3 regions of the Rhizobium sp. 10N427 genome follow, and region 1 is predicted to be linked to each of the others. Evidence: predicted binding sites of a transcription regulator. Region 1 holds the regulator's gene; each other region holds the start of a gene.
The links. Region 1 encodes LexA, which represses DNA repair genes until DNA is damaged. Its sites were predicted from a motif close to TGTTCNNNNTGTGTTCNG; they were not measured.
Positions count from the first base shown of each region.

Region 2: AC1DIJ_RS19405 (DNA polymerase IV) is a predicted target of LexA. The motif match lies at 1,154-1,171, and genes of this name have one in related genera.
Region 3: AC1DIJ_RS10750 (YifB family Mg chelatase-like AAA ATPase) is a predicted target of LexA. The motif match lies at 1,518-1,535, and genes of this name have one in related genera.

Region 1 is NZ_JBFTID010000020.1:37,909-41,127, reverse strand. It holds gene AC1DIJ_RS27880 (VOC family protein) at 1-749, opposite strand, end outside; gene lexA (transcriptional repressor LexA) at 953-1,666, shown strand; gene AC1DIJ_RS27870 (ComEC/Rec2 family competence protein) at 1,647-3,219, opposite strand, start outside.
Region 2 is NZ_JBFTID010000009.1:51,423-54,641, forward strand. It holds gene AC1DIJ_RS19395 (DUF3572 domain-containing protein) at 73-381, shown strand; gene AC1DIJ_RS19400 (hypothetical protein) at 384-1,049, shown strand; gene AC1DIJ_RS19405 (DNA polymerase IV) at 1,175-2,470, shown strand; gene AC1DIJ_RS19410 (GNAT family N-acetyltransferase) at 2,467-3,219, opposite strand, start outside.
Region 3 is NZ_JBFTID010000004.1:206,198-209,416, forward strand. It holds gene AC1DIJ_RS10750 (YifB family Mg chelatase-like AAA ATPase) at 1-1,430, opposite strand, end outside; gene gshB (glutathione synthase) at 1,609-2,556, opposite strand; gene AC1DIJ_RS10760 (cupin domain-containing protein) at 2,653-3,156, opposite strand.

The DNA.
Region 1 (3,219 bases):
ACCGAAAAGACGATTGCGCGCGCCCTGAGGCCGTTATCGGTGACAAGTGGCTCGGCATCGAAATAGGCCTCCATGCCCTCGTTCGAGAAGATGGAAAGTCTCCCGTTCGGCAATTCGAAGGATAGGCCGAGTGCCGCCTCCTTAGGCTCCACTCCACCGCTGGCCGTCTCCAGAAATTCGGCGAAGGCCTGCGGATCCTCAGCGCTCAGGGCAATCTCGCTGATGCCGGTGACGCCGTTTGCATGGGTTTCCAGTGCCTTGCGATCGGCCGGAAAGGCGTTGATCCGCTGGCAGGCGAAGAAGAAGACATCGGGTGCCCGGAGATCGGCGGCAAAGGCGAGCTTGAAGGCGCCTGTCGCCTGCGTTCCGTCGGGCATGACGATCGGCCGCGAGAATTCGACCATATCACCGCCGCTGAGCTGCGCGCCGTCATAGGAAGCCTTGTCCGCATCGGCATCATCGGTGCCGAAGACGATGGCTGAAAAACCATCATCGCCGCAGCGGAAGCGGAAGGCCTGATCGCGGGCGACGAAGCTGTTGCCCTTCGCGACTGCCGCGTCGCACTCCGCTTGGCTCGCGACACCGAGCGGTTCGAGATAGGTCTTGTCGGCCAAGAAGACGCAGGCATTCTCCGTTCCGAACGGATGACGGCCATCGGCCGCGACGGTGAAACCGAGACGCCCGAGTCGCTCGCGGGCAACGTCGATATGGGTCACGGGCAGTACCAGATGATCGAGCGGATGCGTCATGGCGGTTCCTCCGGTGAAGCCGGCAGAGATTTGCACGCCCTGCCCGGCAAAGCGCAAGCGTGGATCACCAATGCGGCAAATAAACTTTCAAAAACGACGAAAAATCATCGGAAGTTTTACCAATATTTAGGCACTTGCGGAACACATATGGAACATATAGTGTCCGTTCTGGCTTTGTTTCACGAATCTGGGGAAAGACTTCGATGCTGACGCGCAAACAACAGGAGCTTCTCCTCTTCATTCACGAGCGGATGAAGGAGTCCGGCGTACCGCCGTCCTTCGACGAGATGAAGGATGCGCTCGACCTGGCTTCCAAGTCGGGCATCCATCGCCTGATCACGGCTCTGGAAGAACGTGGCTTCATTCGCCGCCTACCGAACAGGGCGCGCGCACTCGAGGTCATCAAGCTTCCGGAAGCCTACAGCCCGAGCATTCAGCCGCGCCGCGGCTTCTCGCCGAGCGTCATCGAAGGCAGCCTTGGCAAGCCGCAGCCCGTCGCGCCGCCGAAGCCGGCGAACGAGGACAATCACACGTCGATCTCCGTGCCGGTCATGGGCCGGATCGCAGCCGGTGTGCCGATTTCGGCGATCCAGCAGAACACACACGACATCACTGTTCCCGCCGACATGCTCGGAAACGGTGAACATTATGCTCTTGAGGTCAAGGGCGACTCGATGATCGAGGCCGGCATCTTCGACGGCGATACGGTCATCATCCGCAACACCAATACCGCCAATGCCGGTGATATCGTCGTTGCTCTCGTCGATGACGAAGAGGCAACGCTGAAGCGCTTTCGCCGCAAGGGTGCATCCATTGCGCTCGAAGCTGCCAACCCGGCTTACGAAACCCGTATTTTCGGACCGGACCGCGTCAAGGTTCAGGGCAAGCTCGTTGGCCTTATCCGCCGCTATCACTGAGCGTCTCGCTTTCACCAAAAGTGCCGCTGCGCCAATCGTAGGCGCGGTGGCCGGTCCAGGGCCGGTCGAGACCCTCGAATGATGTGGTGATTTCGGCGATCCCATTGGGGAAACGAAGCTCGACAGCGCCTGTCTTCCGCAGTGTCTCCCCGGTGAAAAGCAGGGCGCCTGAGCGGCAGGTATCGAGGCGCAGGCGAACCGGTGTGACGACGATATCGGATATGTCGCAGGCTGGGCCAAGGAACGCCGCATTCTCGATCACGGTCAGGATCGAACCACTGTCGAGCTTCGCCGTACACCAGGCCTTTTTCACGCATGAGAAGCGCTCGCCCGTCGCACTGGCCTTGATCGCGTTCATGGTGTCGTTCTGCTGTGCCTCTGTCAGTTTCAGCCTTTCACCGCGCGGTGCGGTTGGAATATCCGGGAGCGCCGGGAACGCCGGTGACAAATGCTTATCGATCACCAGAGCGCGCCTCCATTGATCAAAGATAAAGCCCGGTGGCCGCTCGCGATTGGTGGCGAGGCCGTTGTCACTGACGATGCCCGCCATGCTCCCGTCCTCGGCAATCACGATTTTCGGCGGCGGAGGACCTCCCAACATCGCGGCGGCTGTCGTCGATGCCACCAAGATCGCGGTGCCTAGATGGCGCATGCGGCTGCGCAGCAAAGTCAGCAGCAGGAAACCTGTCACCGCCGCGGGAAAATACCAAGACGCCAGGCGCCCGACGCCGATATCGCCGCCCCATGAAGCAACCGTCCTGGCGATGGCGATCACCAGATCGAGCCCGAAGCCCGTCACCTGCCACGCCCATGCATCGAGGCCGAAGGGCATCAGCAGCATGGCAATGAGGCCGAACGGCATGATGATGAAGGAGATGATCGGCATGGCAGCGAGATTGGCTGGCAGGCCATAGGCCGTCAGCCGGTGGAAGTGCTCGACCGAGAACAACGCGGTCGAGAAGCCGCCGATGACGGAGGTCAGCAGAATGCCACCGAAGAACGCCGCGGCGGAAGACAGCATCCTGACTGCGCGAAACTTTGCGAAGGGCCGGTCGCGCACCGGCCTCTCCTTCCAGAGCGCATAGCCCGCGACGAGGGCCAGTGTCGCGGCGAAGGACATCTGGAAGCTTGGTCCCATGATCTCCAAGGGCGAGAGGACAATGATCACCAGCGCCGATAGGGCTACGTTGCGCAGACTGATCGACGGCCGGTCGAAGAAGACTGCGGCCAACATGATCGCCATCATGATGAAGGCGCGTTCGGCGGAGACGGCGAAGCCCGAGATCAGGAAATAGGCGGTGACGGCGGCAAGCGCACCGGCTGCGGCGATCTTCTTGACGGGATAGGCCTGGACGACAGCCGGAAACAGGCTGAGCACGCTGCGGAAGCCGACGAAGAAGATGCCTGCCGACAGCGCCATGTTGAGACCGGAAATGGCAATGATATGCGCAAGCCCGGATTGGCGCAGCGCCTCGGTCGTCTCGCTCGAAATGGCGCGGCGCTCGTCCGTGACGAGAGCGGCGGCGAAAGCGCCGGTGTCGCCAGGCAGGATA
Region 2 (3,219 bases), on a different contig from region 1:
GCGCGGCTCGACGAAACCGATAGCGGCAAGCTACCGGTATTTGGTTGAAAAAAAGGTAACTTACCCAGCGAAATGCAAAGCAACTTCAAGACCTCTAAACAACTGGCCAGGGATCCGCATGAAACGGCGATCGCCGTACTCGGCTGGCTTGCAAATGAACCCGACATGTTTTCGCGTTTTCTTGCGCTGACCGGCATTGAACCGGCCCAGGTGCGCAACGCGATCAACGATACGGCCTTCCTTTCCGGCATGCTCGACTTCGTCATGCAGCATGAGCCGACAGCCTTGGCTTTCTGCCAGGCGAGCGGCACGCCGCCCGAGGCGCTGACGGCTGCCTGGCAGCATTTCTCGTCGCCCGGTCTCGATTCGGGGCAGTATTGACCGTGGCCGAGATCGAGCACCTCGACACATCGCATGTGCGGCTCGCCGACCGGCCCCTGATCGTCTGCGACGTCGATGACGTCGTGCTGCAATTCATCGTGCCGTTCGAACGCTTTCTTGAGAGCGAGGGCTACCGGCTGGTGCCGCGATCGTTCAAGCTGCACGGAAACATCGAAACGCCGGACGGGACAGCGGCTGACGAAGTCACTGTCAGCCGGCTGATCGAAACCTTTTTCGAGCGGCAGGAAGAGTGGCAGGCGCCGCTTCTGCTTGCAGAGGAAACTCTGGCGCGCCTTTCCGGCACCGCCGACATCGTGCTCCTGACGGCCATGCCGCCCGTCTATCGCGACCAGCGCCGCAGATTGCTCGACCGCTTCGAGCTGCATTACCCGCTTCTGGCGTCGCTGCAGCCCAAGGGGCCGATCGTCAAGGCGCTTCACGGTGCGCGGGACGTGCCCGTTGCCTTTATCGACGACATGGTCCGCAACCTTCATTCCGTCCACGAACATGTCGAGGATTGCCTGCTGCTGCACCTGATGCCGGAGTCGGACATTCATCGCTTTGCCCCTTCGGCCATGGAAGGCATTGCCCGGATCAAGGGGTGGGCGGAGGCATCTGTTCATATCGGCGAACACTTTGGCGCCTCCGGCGGCAGTGGCCGCGGCTGATCCGCTGTCTTCATCGATCCAACGGCCCCAAAATGCCGTTTGTTATCCAACGCCACGGCGCTCCTCTGTCTTGAGACTCAAGAACTTAGAGCGTAATGTCGCGATGTTCAATATTTGTTCCCGTGATGACTTTGGCTGCACCTGACAAGACACCCGGCTTCTGTCGCGACTGCCTTGCCGAGCAGAAGGCGGAGACGCGCCGCTGTGTCAGCTGCGGAAGCCCGCGGCTTGTCCGGCACAAGGAGCTTTACGGCCTGACGCTGGCGCATATCGACTGCGACGCCTTTTATGCGGCGGTCGAAAAACGCGACAATCCCGAGCTCGCCGACAAGCCCGTGATCATCGGCGGCGGCAAGCGCGGCGTGGTTTCCACCGCCTGCTATATCGCCCGCATTCATGGCGTGCGCTCCGCCATGCCGATGTTCAAGGCGCTGGAAGCCTGCCCGCAGGCGATCGTCATCCGGCCCGACATGGAGAAATATGTCAGGGTCGGCCGCGAGGTCAGGTCGATGATGCAGGAGTTGACGCCGCTGGTGCAGCCGCTGTCGATCGACGAGGCCTTCCTGGAACTCGGCGGCACCGAGCGCCTGCACAACGATCCCCCTGCCCGGACGCTGGCGAAATTCGTACGGCGGGTGGAGAAGGAGATCGGCATCAGCGTGTCGGTCGGGCTTTCCTACTGCAAGTTCCTCGCCAAGGTTGCTTCCGACCTGCAGAAGCCCCGCGGCTTTTCGGTCATCGGGCGTGAAGAGGCTGTCGAGTTCCTGGCGCCGCGCCCGGTAACGACCATCTGGGGCGTCGGCAAGGCCTTCGCGGCGACGCTGGAGGCCGACGGTATCCGGACGATCGGTCAGTTGCAGCAGATGGAAGAGACCGACCTGATGCGCCGCTATGGCAGCATGGGCCAGCGCCTCGCCCGGCTCTCCCGCGGCATCGACGACCGCGAGGTGCATCTCAACGAGGCAGCGAAAAGCGTCTCGTCGGAAACCACCTTCTTCGAAGACATTTCCCGCCACGAGGATCTCGTGCCGATCCTGCGGAACCTCTCCGAGAAAGTGTCCTGGCGGCTGAAGAAGGATGACATCGCCGGCCATACCGTCGTGCTGAAGATGAAGACTGCGGATTTCAAGCTACGGACGCGCAACAGGCGGCTCGAAGACCCGACGCAGCTTGCCGACCGGATCTTCCGCACCGGCGTTGAGCTGCTTGAACGGGAGACCGACGGCACAAAATTCCGGCTGATCGGGATCGGCGTTTCCGATCTATGCGATCCCGGCCGTGCCGATCCGCCCGATCTGATCGACGAGCAATCGACCCGCCGCGCCGCCGCTGAAGCGGCGATGGACAAGCTGCGCGAAAAGTTCGGCAAGAACACCGTCGAGACCGGTTACACGTTCGGCAGCGGCAAGCGCGACCGCTAAGCGACGGCCATCGCGTTGATCTGCGCCAGCACGGCCGCCTTGTTCAGCGCCGCCTGGGCGTGATCGGGCGCCAGTTCGAGGGCTCGCGAATAGCTTTCCGCCGCATCCTCCAGCCGGCCTATCCGGCGCAGAACATTGCCGCGATTGTTGAAGGGCGCGGCATAGGACGGCGAGAGGGCGATGGCGCGCTCATAGCTGGCGATGGCCGCAGCATCCTCGGACAGAGCGGCAAGGATATTGCCGCAGGTGCAATGGGCGGCCGCATTGCCAGGCCCGGCGGCCAGCGCCTCAAGGATCGACGACTTTGCGGCATCGAGGCGGCCCTGCTGCAACAGCACGAGCGCCAGCTGATGCAGGGCGGCAAAGTGCCCAGGCACCGCTTCGATGATGCGGCGATAGCCGGATTCGGCGCGCGCCAGGGCGCCCTCACGGTGATCTGCGATCGCGGTGCGCATCAACGCCTCCAGCTCGACATCCGCAGCAGGCCGGCACCGTGCCGCTTCGAGGCTTTCAGCCAGCGCCAGCGCCTGGGAATGAGAAGGATCGGTGGCGAGGATCTGGCGGCAGCAGAGATCGGCATTTTCGATATCGCCTTTCGCTGCCATCTGCGCGGCGCGGTAACAGGCCGCGTCCAGCGAGCGCGGGTCGAGACGATCGCCGATATTGCGCTCGGAGACCGTCATCACCCTGCGACGCTCCACCAGCTGCTGTTCGCCGCCGAAAGTGAACTTGTAGGCAAAATCTCCGGT
Region 3 (3,219 bases), on a different contig from region 1:
CGCGCGACTTTCAGAACGCGATGATAGCCGCGGGCGGAGAAGCGCATCTTCTCGGCCGCATCCCGCAACAGCTGCAAGCCGCCGGCATCCGGCTCGGCGTATTTCTCGATGAGCGCCGTCGAGCAGCGCGCGTTGGTGACGATGCCGCCGAGACCTGCAGCGATGAACCTGTCGGCCTGCAAGTCTCGCGCCCGCGCAACGCGGGCCGCCACCGTGCCGCTCGCCTCAGCCGGCATCGGCCGGATGAGGTCGGTGGCGGAGACGGCAGGCACGTCGATGCGGATATCAATGCGATCCATCAGCGGGCCGGAGATCCGCCCCTGATAGTCGGACTGGCAGCGCGGCCCGCGGGCGCAGCTGTGGCCGGGCTCTCCAGCCATGCCGCAACGGCAGGGGTTCATGGCGGCGACAAGCTGGATACTGGCCGGATAGGAAACACGGTGATTGGCGCGGGCGATGATGCATTCGCCGGTTTCCAGCGGCTGACGCAATGCATCGAGCGCCTGCGGCGAGAATTCCGGAAACTCATCGAGAAAGAGGACGCCGTGATGGGCAAGCGACGCCTCACCGGGCCTCGCCCGCAGACCGCCGCCGACCATGGCGGCCATGGTCGCTGAGTGGTGCGGGGTGCGGAATGGACGGCGATCGGAAAGCTTGCCGCCGGAGAGCTGCCCGGCGATCGAGTGAATCATCGAGACCTCGAGTAGCTCGGCAGCCGAAAGCGGCGGCAGGATCGACGGCAGCCGCGCGGCGAGCATCGATTTTCCCGAACCGGGAGGCCCAACCATCAGCAGATTATGATTCCCGGCAGCGGCGACCTCGAGCGCGCGCTTGGCGCTTTCCTGACCCTTGATATCGGCAAGATCGGGCAGGTTGGCGGCGTTGGCGCGGATCGACGGCTCGGGGCGCGACAGGACCTGCGTGCCGCGGAAATGATTGGCGAGCGCGATCAGGCTTCTCGGCGCCAGAATATCGAGGCCGGCCCCGGCCCATGCCGCTTCCGGGCCACTGTCGGCCGGGCAGATCAGGCCTTTGCCAAGGCCGTTGGCACCGATCGCCGCCGGAAGCGCACCGGCAACGGGAGCAATCGTGCCATCCAGATTGAGTTCGCCGAGCACGACATAATCCGCCAGCGCATCGCCCGGAATGGCGCCGAGCGCCGCCATCAGGCCGAGCGCGATCGGCAGATCGAAATGCGAGCCTTCCTTTGGAAGATCGGCGGGTGCCAGATTGACGGTGACCCGCTTGGCCGGAAGCGCCAGCCCCAACGCATGAAGGGCCGCCTGAACCCGCTCGCGGCTTTCCGCTACGGCCTTGTCGGGAAGACCGACGATCTGCATGCCGACCTTGCCCGGAGCGACCATCACCTGGACCTCGACCGGCACGCCCTCAATGCCCTGAAATGCAACCGTACTGACGCGCGCGACCATGCCCCCTGCCCCCGCAACCAACTACATCGCGTTTTACGACCCATCATGGCCGTCAATTGCAATCTGGCATGGAAAACAGAATAAAACAAGAACAATAAACGAACAGATTCCCGCAACCGCTGCGTTCAGGTTGCAGCGGGTTGTATCGGGCCGTCAAAATGAGAACAAAACACCCGTTTTAGGGACGCTTGCGCTCGATGGCATCCCAGAGAAGACTGGCAATATCGGCGCCGCCGAACTTGGCGACTTCGCGTAAGCCGGTCGGAGAGGTAACGTTGATCTCCGTCATGTAGTCACCGATGACGTCGATGCCGACGAGCAGGAACCCGCGCTGCTTCAGAGCCGGGCCGATGCGCTTGCAGATTTCCTTCTCGCGCGCGGTCAGCTCGGTCGCCTCGGCGCGGCCGCCGACATGCATGTTTGAGCGGCTGTCATGCTCGGCCGGAACGCGGTTGATGGCGCCGACAGGCTCGCCATCGACAAGGATGATCCGCTTGTCGCCCTTGCGCACGTCCGGCAGGTATTGCTGAGCGATGAAGGGCTCGCGGAACAGCTGGCCGAACATTTCGAGCAGCGAGGAGAGGTTGCGGTCGTCCTTGGTCGAATGGAAGACACCGGCGCCGCCATTGCCGTAGAGCGGCTTGAGGATGATATCGCCCATTTCATCGCGGAAGCGGCGGATTTCAGCGGCATCCTTGGTGATCAGCGTCTTCGGCATCAGATCGGCGAATTCGGTGACGAAAATCTTTTCCGGCGAGTTGCGCACCCAGGCCGGATCGTTGACGACGAGCGTCTTCGGGTGGATGCGCTCAAGCAGATGCGTGGAGGTGATATAGGCCATGTCGAAGGGCGGATCCTGACGCAGCAGGACGACATCCATGGTCGAGAGATCGATGCGCTCGGGCACGCCGAGCTCGAAATGGTCGCCCTTGACGTCGCGCAGGATCATAGGCTCGACCGAGGCAAAGACCTGGCCATCGCGGAAACTCAGACGATCCGGCGTGTAGTGAAAGAGCTTGTAGCCCCGGGTCTGTGCCTCGAGACTCATGGCGAAGGTGGAATCGCCTGCGATGTTGATGCCCGAAACATGGTCCATCTGGACCGCTACGTTCTTGATCTTGGCCATTTCCGTCCCTCACTGAATGCCGGACAGATGTAGGTCGCAAGACGGCCGAACGCAACGGCCAATCAATGGCTTCGTGATATCGCGATCAAGGTTTCTTCAGGCCGCGAGGCCCTGCTGTCCGGTGTTGCGCAGCATGTTGCGGAGGCGGTAGGCGAGCGCCACCGGCTTCGGGAAAGGCTTGCGCAGGAAGGCAACCTTGCGGACGTAATTGTCGACCCGCCAGCTGGCCCAGGTGCCGCCGGCAAAGAAGGCGACGTCGCCGGCGCGGAGTGTGCGCTCGGTGCCGTCTTCGGCGGTGATATGGACCTCTCCTTCGATGATCATCACCGTCTCGTCCCAGCCGAAGAACCAACGGAATTCACCGGCGGTGCAATCCCAGATTGCCGTCAGCGAAGCTTCGTCGTGGCCGCGCGAGTGCTCGGCGGTGCGGGCCTGCGGGTCACCGCTGACCACCCAGTCAGGGTTGATCGGCGTCGACTTCATCGGCAGATGGTCGCTCGAATGCGCGATGAAGGATTTGCCGCGCGGCATCGCCACAGCATACGGCACCGTGCGCGCAGCCATTGCAACCGCACTTGCAAGCATAAGCTTCCAGGCCATGAAACACCCCGTTTGCTACCCCAATGTTCGCGGAATAACAGACAAGTCGTAAGAGAGGCGTTC